2 regions of the Pantoea vagans genome follow, and region 1 is predicted to be linked to the other one. Evidence: predicted binding sites of a transcription regulator. Region 1 holds the regulator's gene; the other holds the start of a gene.

The links. The regulator PurR, encoded in region 1, represses purine synthesis genes. The targets are predictions, from matches to a motif close to CANGCAAACGTTTGCNTG.
Region 2: purT (formate-dependent phosphoribosylglycinamide formyltransferase) is a predicted target of PurR. The motif match lies at 1,883-1,900, and genes of this name have one in related genera.

What each region holds. Positions count from the first base shown of each region.
Region 1 covers NZ_CP011427.1:2,208,966-2,215,027, forward strand. The annotation lists gene LK04_RS10255 (TetR/AcrR family transcriptional regulator) at 1-309, shown strand, start outside; gene LK04_RS10260 (alkene reductase) at 360-1,457, shown strand; gene gloA (lactoylglutathione lyase) at 1,567-1,974, shown strand; gene rnt (ribonuclease T) at 2,083-2,751, shown strand; gene LK04_RS10275 (Grx4 family monothiol glutaredoxin) at 2,794-3,129, opposite strand; gene LK04_RS10280 (C40 family peptidase) at 3,495-4,283, shown strand; gene LK04_RS20550 (YnhF family membrane protein) at 4,350-4,439, opposite strand; gene purR (HTH-type transcriptional repressor PurR) at 4,714-5,739, shown strand; gene punR (DNA-binding transcriptional activator PunR) at 5,736-6,062, opposite strand, start outside.
Region 2 covers NZ_CP011427.1:1,615,773-1,621,834, forward strand. The annotation lists gene LK04_RS07470 (bifunctional 4-hydroxy-2-oxoglutarate aldolase/2-dehydro-3-deoxy-phosphogluconate aldolase) at 1-626, shown strand, start outside; gene purT (formate-dependent phosphoribosylglycinamide formyltransferase) at 667-1,845, opposite strand; gene LK04_RS07480 (tellurite resistance TerB family protein) at 2,007-2,648, shown strand; gene LK04_RS07485 (prolyl oligopeptidase family serine peptidase) at 2,863-4,926, shown strand; gene exoX (exodeoxyribonuclease X) at 4,920-5,588, opposite strand; gene LK04_RS07495 (DNA polymerase III subunit theta) at 5,596-5,826, opposite strand; gene copC (copper homeostasis periplasmic binding protein CopC) at 5,980-6,062, shown strand, end outside.

The sequences.
Region 1 (6,062 bases):
TTGTTCGTCGAACAGGGCCATATCGTCGGCTGCCTTGGCGTGAAGTTATCAGCAGAAGTGTGCGACCTCTCTGAGCCGATGCGTGATGCGCTGCAACATGGCGCAACCGCGATGATTGCGGCTTATGCGCGCTGTTTGACCGAAGTCGCAGCTGAACAGGCTCTACCTTTCGGGCAAACGCCGCAGCAACTGGCGCAACGTTGCTATTTGCTGTGGCTCGGTGCCAGTCTACAGAGCAAAATTTCCCGTGAGCCAGGCCCGATTAGCCTGGCACTCGAAACCATCGAACAGTGGCTAACTGGCTACTGATTTTTAAAAACCGTAGTTTCTAGACGACCGGTCTACTTACAGGAGTCATCATGGCGAGTAAACAGCTGTTCTCCCCGCTTAAAGTAGGTGCGATTACCGTACCTAACCGCGTATTTATGGCCCCGCTGACGCGTCTGCGCAGCATTGAGCCGGGCGATATTCCGACCCCGCTGATGGCTGAGTACTACCAGCAGCGTGCCAGCGCCGGTTTAATCATCACCGAAGCCACGCAGATTTCTTTCCAGGCGAAAGGCTACGCAGGCGCACCAGGTCTGCATACGCAACAACAAATTGCCGCGTGGAAAGTGGTCAACGAGAGCATTCATGCTGCCCATGGTCACAGTGCCGTTCAGCTGTGGCACACCGGACGTATTTCGCATAACAGCGTTCAACCAGAAGGCAAAGCACCGGTTGCCCCTTCCGCACTGGCAGCCGGTACCCGCACCTCACTGCGCGCCGCAGATGGTAGCGTCTATCGTGAAGATACTTCCCTGCCGCGTGAACTGAGCGTGGCGGAAATTCAGCAGATCGTAAAAGACTTTGGCCAGGCTGCGTCCAACGCGCGTGAAGCCGACTTCGATTTGCTGGAGCTGCACTCTGCGCACGGTTATTTGATGCACCAGTTCCTGGCGCCAGGTTCTAACCAGCGCACCGATGAATATGGCGGTTCCATCGAGAAGCGTGGCCGTTTCGCCTTAGAAGTGGTCGATGCGGCAATTGCCAACTGGTCTGCCGATCGTATCGGTATTCGCGTGTCACCGATTGGCGCGTTCCAGAATCTGGAAAATGGCCCGGATGAAGAAGAAGCGGCGCTGTGGTATATCGCCGAACTGGGTAAACGCGGCCTCGCGTATTTGCACCTTTCTGAGCCAGACTGGGCCGGTGGTCAGCCCTACAGCGACGCCTTCCGTGAGAAAGTGCGCGCGATCTTCCCAGGCGTGATCATTGGTGCCGGTGCGTATACCGTTGAGAAAGCGGATGACCTGATTGCTCGCGGCCTGATCGATGCCGTGGCCTTTGGTCGCGACTTTATCGCTAACCCTGATTTGGTGGCTCGCCTGCAACAAGACGCCCCGCTGAATCCGCAGCGTCCGGAAAGTTTCTACGGTGGCGGCGCAGAAGGCTACACTGATTATCCAACCCTGTAAGAATCAAGCTGCCGCACCGGATGTGCGGCAGTGCTGTTTCTTCAGGGCGTTAACTGGCTATACTTGATAGTCTTTGTCATTCCCTGATGACTTTTAAAAAGAGGATGTTATGCGTTTACTTCACACCATGTTACGTGTTGGCGATCTGCAACGCTCAATCGATTTCTACACCCGCGTGCTGGGCATGCGCGTGCTGCGCCAGAGCGAAAACACCGAATACAAATACACCCTGGCATTTGTTGGCTACACCGAAGAGAGTGAAGGCGCGGTGATTGAGCTGACGTACAACTGGGGCGTGGATAAATACGATCTGGGCAATGCCTATGGTCATATTGCACTGGGCGTAGATAACGTGGCGGAAACCTGCGAGCGCATTCGCAGCGTGGGCGGTAACGTCACCCGTGAAGCGGGCCCGGTCAAAGGTGGCACCACCATTATTGCGTTTGTTGAAGATCCCGATGGCTACAAAATCGAGCTGATCGAAAACAAACATGCCGGTCACGGCCTCGGTCACTAGTCCCGTTTGTCAGCCTGCTAATTTGCGGGCTGACCTCCCTCTCCTGCTGCACCCCGCTGTATTTTTTGCCATAATGCGCGCTGCCCCATTTCCAGCTATGAGATCCTGATGTCTGATTCGAACGCCTTAAACGCTCTCCATCAACGTTTCCGTGGTTTTTATCCTGTGGTAATTGATGTCGAAACCGCGGGTTTTAACGCACAAACCGATGCGCTGCTAGAGATTGCAGCCACCACGCTCAAGATGGATGAAGATGGCTGGTTACACCGTGATGAAACCCTGCATTTTCACGTGGAGCCGTTCGAAGGCGCGATTCTCAATCCGGCAGCACTGGCCTTTACCGGCATTGACCCGACCAATCCATTACGCGGTGCGGTGAGTGAATATGAAGCGCTGCATGCGATATTTAAAATGGTGCGTAAAGGCACCAAAGATCACGGCTGTAATCGTGCCATTATTGTGGCGCACAACGCCACTTTCGATCTCAACTTCGTGATGGCCGCTGCCGAGCGCGCCAGCCTGAAGCGCAATCCCTTCCATCCGTTTGCCACTTTTGATACGGCAGCGTTGAGTGGTTTAGTGTTGGGTCAGACCGTTCTGGCTAAAGCCTGTAAGGCTGCGGGGATGGATTTCGATAGCACACAGGCCCACTCCGCACTGTACGACACCGAGCAAACAGCAACGCTGTTTTGTGAACTGGTGAATCGTTGGAAACGTTTGGGCGGCTGGCCGCTGGCGTTTAATGATGAGCAGCCAGAAGACGACGCATCGGCCTGATCAGCAGCCAAAGAAAAGGCCGACATTTGTCGGCCTTTTCACTTATTCCGCTTCTTTATACTTCTCAGCGGTTTCTTTCAGCAGCGGCTGGAGTTCGCCACGCTGGAACATCTCGACGATGATGTCGCAACCGCCGACCAGCTCACCATCCACCCACAGCTGCGGGAAGGTTGGCCAGTTAGCGATTTTTGGCAATTCGGCACGGATATCCGGGTTCTGCAGAATATCGACGTAGGCGAAGCGCTCACCACAGGCCGAGAGTGCCTGCACAGCTTGCGCAGAGAAACCGCAGCTAGGCAGTTTCGGGGAACCTTTCATGTACAGCAGGATTGGGTTTTCTGCGATCTGGCGCTGAATTTTTTCAACAGTACTCATTATTGCCTTCCTTAAAGCATCACTTCGTGTTTGTTTATTGTAGCGACTTCAGGCCTGCACTGAAAACGGGATTTTGCGTTCGCGACCTGCGAATCGCCATGTTTGTTAAGTCCCGCCAACTTCAATAACAATTTCATATCATTAAAAGGCATGAACAAATTAATAATTAGCAATAGTTTCGCTGCGTTAACCAGCTGAAATTGCTCATTAAGGCGACAGAATAAGCCGTGTAACAGATTAATAGAAAAAGGCCTTACCTTTTGGAAAAAAAGTGGATTAGAATCACTTCGGCGCTGATCGTTGATCAGATTTCTCTTACGTAGCCGCGGCCTGTTTTTTTATCAGACTGCTTAACCTGTAACCGGACTATGCGTTTACTGATTACGCTTATCATACTGGCTTTCGCCCAACTGTTCGTTAATGTGGCCTCTGCTTCACCGCATGCGCCTGTTAACGCCAGTTTGCATAATGCTGAGAAAAAAAGCGCGCGCGAAGATGAGCGCCGCAAGCGACGTCCGGTGAAAACCACGGCTAAAAAGTCTCGCCTGTCTACTACGGTGCAAAAACTCAAGCTGAAGAAGCAAAGCAAGACAGAAACCGCGCTGCACAAAACCACCCGTAAGAAATCCCTGCTGAAATCGCCAGCAAAGAAATATGGCCATCAACGCTTAGCCAAAAAAACGCGTGAAGTCGATGATGAAGCGCTGGAGCTGACCGGCATTCGCATGAGCAAATCACACCGCCAGCGTTATCAAAAGGCGCGTGAAACAGCGATGACCAAATTGATGGGCCAGTTGGGCAAACCTTATCAGTGGGGTGGCACCTCGCCGAATACAGGTTTCGACTGCAGTGGTCTGGTGTGGTACGCCTACAAAGATTTAGTCAAATACAAATTCCCGCGCACTGCGAATGAGATGTATCACTTGCATGATGCCGCGCCGATTAAGCGTCAGATGCTCGAAAAAGGCGATTTAGTCTTCTTCCGTATTAATAATCGTGGCACTGCCGATCACGTAGGTGTCTACCTTGGTAACGGTAAATTTATTCAGTCACCGCGGACCGGTAAAGACATTCAGATTAGTGCGTTGGGTGAGGATTACTGGGAGAAGCATTATGTTGGTGCACGCCGCATGATGACGCCGAAAACCATTCGTTAGTCGTTGCGCAACGTATAAAAAAAGCCGGATGCTTTCACAGCACCGGCTTTTTTTATACGCTTTTGTTTAATGCAGGATGGCCGTAAAGCTGAACGCAATAATCATTAACAGTGCGCCAACCGTGGTCATCAGGGCCAGCTTCAGATCTGTACTCATCACTACTCCTTAGTCACACTTTTATTAGGGTTAAAACAATTTTCGCACAGCGTCAGGCAAAAATCTCGTGTTATCCGCGCCAGCTTGCTAGAATCGCCGCCTTTCGTTGCGCAACCCATTTTGCGCATGCTGTATTTACAGCCTGCTGAAGCGATTTTTCCTGCCTGAACAGGCAGCGTTGACCCAAATTTTCGGGTGCAAAACCCTTCGCAGACGCAAACGTTTAACAATATACTTATCAGTACGTTGCGATAAGCCGGGGAGTACCTTTTTCATGGCCACAATTAAAGATGTAGCAAAACGCGCGGGTGTCTCCACCACCACGGTTTCGCATGTCATCAACAAAACGCGTTTTGTCGCAGAAGAGACGCGTAACGCCGTTTGGGAAGCAATTAAAGAATTGCACTATTCCCCCAGCGCCGTTGCGCGCAGTTTGAAGGTCAATCACACCAAGACATTGGGATTGCTGGCGACTTCAAGTGAAGCTCCCTACTTTGCTGAGATCATTGAAGCGGTTGAGAATCACTGCTTCGAGCGCGGCTACACATTAATCCTTGGCAATGCGCACAACGACCTGCAAAAGCAGCGTGCTTATCTCTCGATGATGGCGCAGAAGCGCGTCGATGGTCTGTTGGTCATGTGCTCCGAATACCCAGATGACCTGCTGCAAATGCTGGAGGAGAATCGCAATATCCCGATGGTGGTGATGGACTGGGGTGCTTCGCGCGGTGACTTTACCGATACCGTGCAGGACAATGCTTTCCATGGCGGTTATTTGGCTGGGCGCTATTTGATCGAACGTGGTCACCGCGATATTGGCGCGATCCCGGGACAACTTGAACGCAACACGGGCGGTGGACGCCACGCTGGCTTCTTGCAGGCAATGAATGAAGCCGGGGTCACGGTGCGGCCAGAGTGGATTGTGCAGGGTGATTTTGAACCCGATTCAGGCTATCAGGCGATGCAACAAATCTTGAATCAGAAACAGCGTCCAACTGCCGTATTCTGTGGTGGCGATATCATGGCAATGGGTGCGATTTGCGCAGCCGATGAGATGGGCTTGCGCGTCCCGCAAGATATTTCCGTGATCGGGTACGATAACGTGCGCAACGCGCGCTTTTTCACACCAGCGCTCACCACCGTGCACCAACCGAAGGCTGAGTTGGGTGAGAAAGCGCTCGAAATGTTGCTGGATCGCATCACCAGCAAGCGTGAAGAGCCACAAACGATTGAGGTTCAACCGACCTTGATTGAGCGCCGCTCCGTTGCCGATGGCCCATTCCGCGACTATCGCCGCTAACCTCGCGTTTCGCTGAGCCATTCGTGGTTCAGCGTCTCTGCATCACCCAGATAAGCCAGAAGCCAATCCAACGCGGGTGATGCTCGCTGCTCTGACCAACTGACACAGCAAGGGCTGTCAGGAAACGGCTGCGGCAGTGGCAATTCCACCAGCGTGCCTTGATCCAACAGTGGCCGCGCTAAATGCCCTGGCACCATGCCGACACACAATCCCGCCTGCAAACAATCCATTCCGGTTTCCCACTCCGGCACCACCAAACGCCGCTGATTGTCCAGGGTCCAGGTCATACGTCTGGGTAATGCGCGAGACGTATCTTCCAGCAC
Region 2 (6,062 bases), 590 kb from region 1:
AAACAAGTGCTGAACAGATCATGACAACTGGCCCGGTTGTGCCGGTGATTGTGGTCAACAAACTGGAACACGCGGTGCCGATGGCTAAAGCGCTGGTGGCCGGTGGTGTACGTGTGCTGGAAGTGACGCTGCGTACCCCCGTGGCCATGGACGCACTGCGTGCCATGATCAAAGAAGTGCCGGAAGCGATTGTCGGTGCGGGCACGGTGATCAACACCCAGCAGTTGAAAGAAGTCACTGATGCCGGTGCGCAGTTCGTTATCAGCCCTGGTTTAACCGAACCCTTGTTAAAAGCCGCCGTTGAGGGCCCTGTGCCGCTGATCCCTGGTATCAGCACCGTGTCTGAGCTGATGCTGGGCATGGATTATGGCCTGCGCGAGTTTAAATTCTTCCCGGCCGAAGCCAATGGCGGGGTAAAAGCCTTGTCAGCGATTGGTGGTCCGTTCCCGCAGGTGCGCTTCTGCCCAACCGGCGGCATCTCTCCCGCTAACTATCGTGATTACCTGGCACTAAAAAGCGTGCTCTGCATTGGTGGGTCTTGGCTGGTGCCAAATGATGCACTGGAAAGTGGTGACTGGGATCGTATTACGCGTCTGGCGCGCGAAGCGGTTGAAGGGGCAAAATAATGGCGTTGCGGGGGTGGCCTGAGTGCCGCCCCCGCAATGATTAACCTTCGACCTTCACAGCAGCCGCGCTGGCTATCGCGCGGGCAATGGCGTCATCGGTATTGTCACCGGTCGCCAGAGCCACACCCAGACGGCGCTGACCCGCAATTTCCGGTTTACCGAACAGGCGCAGCTGTAGACCCGCACCTAATGCCGCTTCGATATTCACGAACTGCACGTTCTGGCTGTCTAGCTGTGGCAGGATCACCGCCGATGCCGCTGGGCCATACTGGCGAATCCCGCCGATAGGCAATCCGAGGAACGCACGCACATGCAGCGCAAACTCTGACAGATCCTGGGATATCAGGGTCACCATGCCGGTATCGTGTGGACGTGGCGAGACTTCGCTGAACACCACCTCGTCACCACAGACAAACAGCTCGACGCCAAACAGGCCGTAACCGCCTAATGCCTTGACCACCTTCGCAGCAATATCCTGAGCGCGTTGCAGTGCCAGCTCGGTCATCTGCTGCGGCTGCCAGGATTCACGGTAATCGCCATCTTCCTGACGATGCCCAATCGGTGCGCAGAAGTGGATACCATCCACTGCGCTGATGGTCAGCAGAGTGATTTCAAAATCAAATTTCACCACACCTTCAACAATCACGCGACCCGCACCCGCACGACCACCTTGTTGCGCGTAATCCCAGGCTTTCTCCAGCTGGCTGGCTTCACGGATGAAGCTCTGGCCTTTGCCAGATGAGCTCATAACAGGCTTAGCGATGCACGGGAAGCCGATGTCGTGAGCAGCAGCGACAAAGTTCTCTTTGCTATCGGCAAACTGATAAGTTGAAGTCGGCAGGGACAACTCTTCGGCGGCCAGACGACGAATGCCTTCGCGGTTCATGGTCAAACGCGCAGCGCGTGCGGTAGGCACCACTTTCTGGCCCTGTGCTTCCAGTTCCAGCAGCTTTTCAGTTGCGATGGCTTCGATTTCTGGCACCACGAAGTGCGGCTTCTCCAGCGCGATTAATGCTGCCAGCGCATCGCCATCCAGCATATTGATCACATGGCTGCGGTGAGCAACGTGCATCGCAGGGGCATCGGCATAACGATCCACGGCGATCACTTCCACACCCAGACGCTGACACTCCAGCGCCACTTCTTTGCCCAATTCGCCTGAACCTAACAGCATCACGCGCGTTGCGGCAGGGCGCAGCGCGGTTCCTAGAGTCGTCATAATTTCACCTTAGCAGTCAAAATGCGCGCGCAGTATATACGAAAACGTTTGCGTACTCACGCATTCGCCTCATTCAGGTTTGCCATACTTTTCTCGCTCTGACGTTAACTGACACAAGCTGCGGCAGCATAGAAACCGGAAACTTAAACGGGAGTTAAACGATGAGCAATTGGTTGCAGCAGATCCAATCGGTGCTGGCGAAAAAAGGCGGCGAGGGAAAATCCGGTGGTTTAAGCGATATGTTGGCACCCGGTGCGCTGGGCGGCCTGGCGGGATTGTTAGTGGCCAGCAAATCGACCCGTAAGCTGCTGACCAAATACGGTGGTAAAGCGTTGCTGGTGGGCGGCGGCGCGGCGGCGGGTGCGGTGCTGTGGAACAAATACAAACAGCGCGTGCGGGAGACACATCAGGATGAACCGGGATTTGGTCAGTTGCAGACGCCAGTTGATCAACGCGCAGAGCGGCTGGTGACGGCCCTGGTGTTCGCGGCCAAAAGCGATGGGCATATTGATGACCGTGAACGCGCGGCCATCGAACAGAATATCCATCAGGCGGGCTATGGCGCGCAGGCGGAAGCGTTAATTCAACAGGCGATGAATCGCCCGCTCGATCCCCAATGGCTGGCTGCTGATGTGAAAAACGAAGAAGAAGCGCTGGAACTTTACTTCCTGAGTTGCGCCGCCATTGATGTCGACCACTTTATGGAGCGTAGCTATCTCTCCGCGCTGGGTGATGCGCTGAAGATCCCACAAGATGTACGCGAAGGCATTCAGCGCGATATTGAGGCAGAAAAAGCCGCGTGAGGCGGTAGGGCCAAAGAAAATTTGCCCTTTGAGCAACACACTCCCAGGTTGATGAGCAGGCTGGGGCCGCATCGGGGCACGAGGACCGCCAGCTCCGATGCGGCTCCAGACGGCGTGACCGCCAGTTGTTGTACTTCCTGTGCGCTGATGCTTGGCTTCCTGAGTGATAAGTGCCACGCTTGCTGGATGCTGTTATTCAGGGAAAGGAGCCAAGATGCACCAGCCACAAGCGAAAAAAATCCCCCATGTGATGAACCTGCACGGTGAAATGCGTACCGATAACTACTATTGGTTGCGTGATGACGATCGTGAAAATCCTGAAGTGCTGGACCATCTGCATGCCGAAAATGCCTACGGCAAGGCGATGATGGCTTCACAAAACAACCTGCAAGAGCGGGTGTTGAAGGAGATCGTTGATCGTATTCCACAGCAGGATCACTCAGTGCCCTATGTGAAAAACGGTTATCGCTACCAAAGTCGTTATGAAGTGGGCAACGAATATCCACTCTATTTTCGCCAGGCCTTAGATGCGCCAGCCGATGAACCCTGGCAACTGCTGATTGACGGTAATCAGCGTGCCTCGCATAGCGATTTTTACACCATGGGAGCGCTGGCGATCACGCCAGACAATGAAGTCATGGCGTTAGCCGAGGATTTCCTGTCACGCCGTCAGTACGGCATACGCTTTCGCAATCTGCAAAGTGGTAGCTGGTATCCCGAAGTGCTGAGTGAGGCATCTTCAAGCGTGGCGTGGGCGAATGATTCACGCACGCTCTACTACGTGCGCAAGCATCCGAAAACCTTGCTTGCCTACCAGGTATGGCGCCATGAACTGGGTCATCCACAATCAGACGACCAACTGGTGTATGAAGAGCAGGATGAAAGTTTCCATCTCAGCGTGCACAAAACCACCTCCGAGCATTTCATCCTGATTGCGCTCTACAGCACCACCACCAGTGAAATCCAGCTGATTGATGCCGAATATCCCGATGCGCAGCCACAGGTATTTTGCCCACGCCGTCGCGATCACGAATACAGCCTCGATCACTACAATCATCAGTTCTATATCCGCTCCAATCGTGATGGCAAAAACTTCGGTTTGTATCGCAGCGCATGGCTGGCGGAAAACCGCTGGCAAGCCATCATTCCAGCGCGTGATAACGTGGTACTGGAAGATTTCCAGCTGTTCCGCCACTGGCTGGTAGTTGAAGAGCGCCAGCGCGGCGTGAACACGTTACGACAAATCAACTGGGAAACACAGGAAAGCATTGGAATTGCTTTTGACGACCCCGCGTATGTCACTTGGTTGGCTTACAACCCCTCGCCAGAGAGCGACACTTTGCGCTATGGCTACTCTTCCATGACCACGCCAACCACGCTGTTTGAGCTCAACATGGAAAGTGGCGAGCGGCGGGTACTGAAACAGACGCCGGTTCCGGGTTTCAACTCTGACGACTATAAAAGCGAGCACCACTGGATCACCGTGCGCGATGGCACTGAGGTGCCGGTTTCGCTGGTTTATCATCGTAAACACTTCAAACCAGGCAGCAATCCGTTACTGGCTTACGGCTATGGCGCTTATGGCAGCAGCATGGATGCCAGCTTCGGCACCAGCCGGATCAGTTTGCTGGAACGCGGGTTTGTCTACGCGATTATCCACGTGCGCGGCGGCGGTGAGTTAGGGCAGCAGTGGTACGACGATGGTCGACTCAAGCACAAGATGAACAGCTTCACCGACTTCATTGATGTCACCGAGGCGTTGGTGGCGAAAGGATACGGTAATCCGCAGCAGCTCTATGCCATGGGCGGTAGCGCGGGTGGTTTATTGATGGGCGGCGTCATTAACCTTGCACCGGCGTTGTTCCACGGCGTGGTGGCGCAGGTGCCGTTTGTGGATGTGGTAACCACCATGCTGGACCCCTCAATACCGCTCACCACCGGCGAATACGATGAGTGGGGCAATCCCGAGCAGGAAGAGTATTACCACATCATTCGGCAATACAGTCCGTATGACAACATCGAAGCCAAAGCCTATCCGCATTTGCTGGTGACAACCGGCCTGCACGATTCCCAGGTGCAGTACTGGGAACCGGCGAAGTGGGTGGCAAAACTGCGTGAGTTAAAAACCAATGACACGCTGCTGCTGCTGTGTACCGAGATGGATTCGGGGCATGGCGGCAAATCTGGACGCTTTAAGGCTTACGAAGGGGTGGCGCAGGAGTTCACCTTCCTGATTGGCCTGGCGCAGGGCAGTTTGCCAGACCGCGTCGATTACTGATCGCTCTTGACGTACTTGCGTAGCGCCTGCCTTAACGGTGGGCGCAAATCACGCACATTTTCCAGCACCCAGCGCAGATAGCCCGGATCTTTACGTGCAATGCTGCCAATGCTCTGTCCGCGATATTTGCCGAACGGGAACACATCACCACTCACTTCTGCTGGCTGGCAACGGCTGACCATCTCACTGGTGTTCCAGCCTGAGGTTTCCATAATACGGATCAACAGCGCGGCGGTGACATAGCAATCATACAGCGCACGGTGCGCATGCAGTTCGCTCGGCGGGGTCACATCTAGCTTCAGACTATGGCGCAGTGCCTGATTGCCGTATTTAATGCCGGGCCACAGTTGGCGTGCCAGCGTCATAGTGCAGATCCATTCACCCGGCATAGTGGGCAGCATGCGGCGATCAAAACTGGCGTTATGCGCAACATAATGTGGACTGCCGTGATAGCGACCAATCGCTTCTTCTATGGTGGGTTTGTCAGCCACCATCGCTTCGGTAATACGATGTACCGCCATCGCCTGACGGCTGATTGGCCGGTCCGGGCAGATCAAATCGCTCATCGGATTAACGATCTGACCATCAATCACATCCACGGATGCGACTTCGACGACGCCGCCTTGCAAACCACAGGTTTCGGTATCGATAACGCGTAACATAAATTAATTACTTCTGCTTGGGTTCATAGGGCAGGCGGGAAAGGGTGAGCGAGGCCTGACGATAGCTCATCAAGCGTTGGCGGAACCAGTCACGCAGCGCTTCTGGCTGTTCACGTTCGACCATTTCAGCTACCACGGGCATGTTGTAGCGCTCTTTAAAGGCCACGCCAGCGGCGGCCAGATCGACATTCACTTTGTCTTTCTCTTCCTGCGACAGCAGGGCAAGGTTTTGGCTCATGCTTTTCTCCTGATAAACAGGGGCAAAAGTAATGGTTTCCCCTTTACGGATCAAGGAAATTGGATCGCACCGCAGGTCTCGACACGCTTTAACCAGCGGCGTATCCTGCTGCCACGTTTGCAGCAGATGGCTGCATTGAAAAGGGATGAAGTGATGAAGAAAACTGCGTTAAACCCGCTTGTGGCGCTGTTGCTGGCGTCATCTACGTTAACTTTCAGTCAGTTTGCACTGGCACA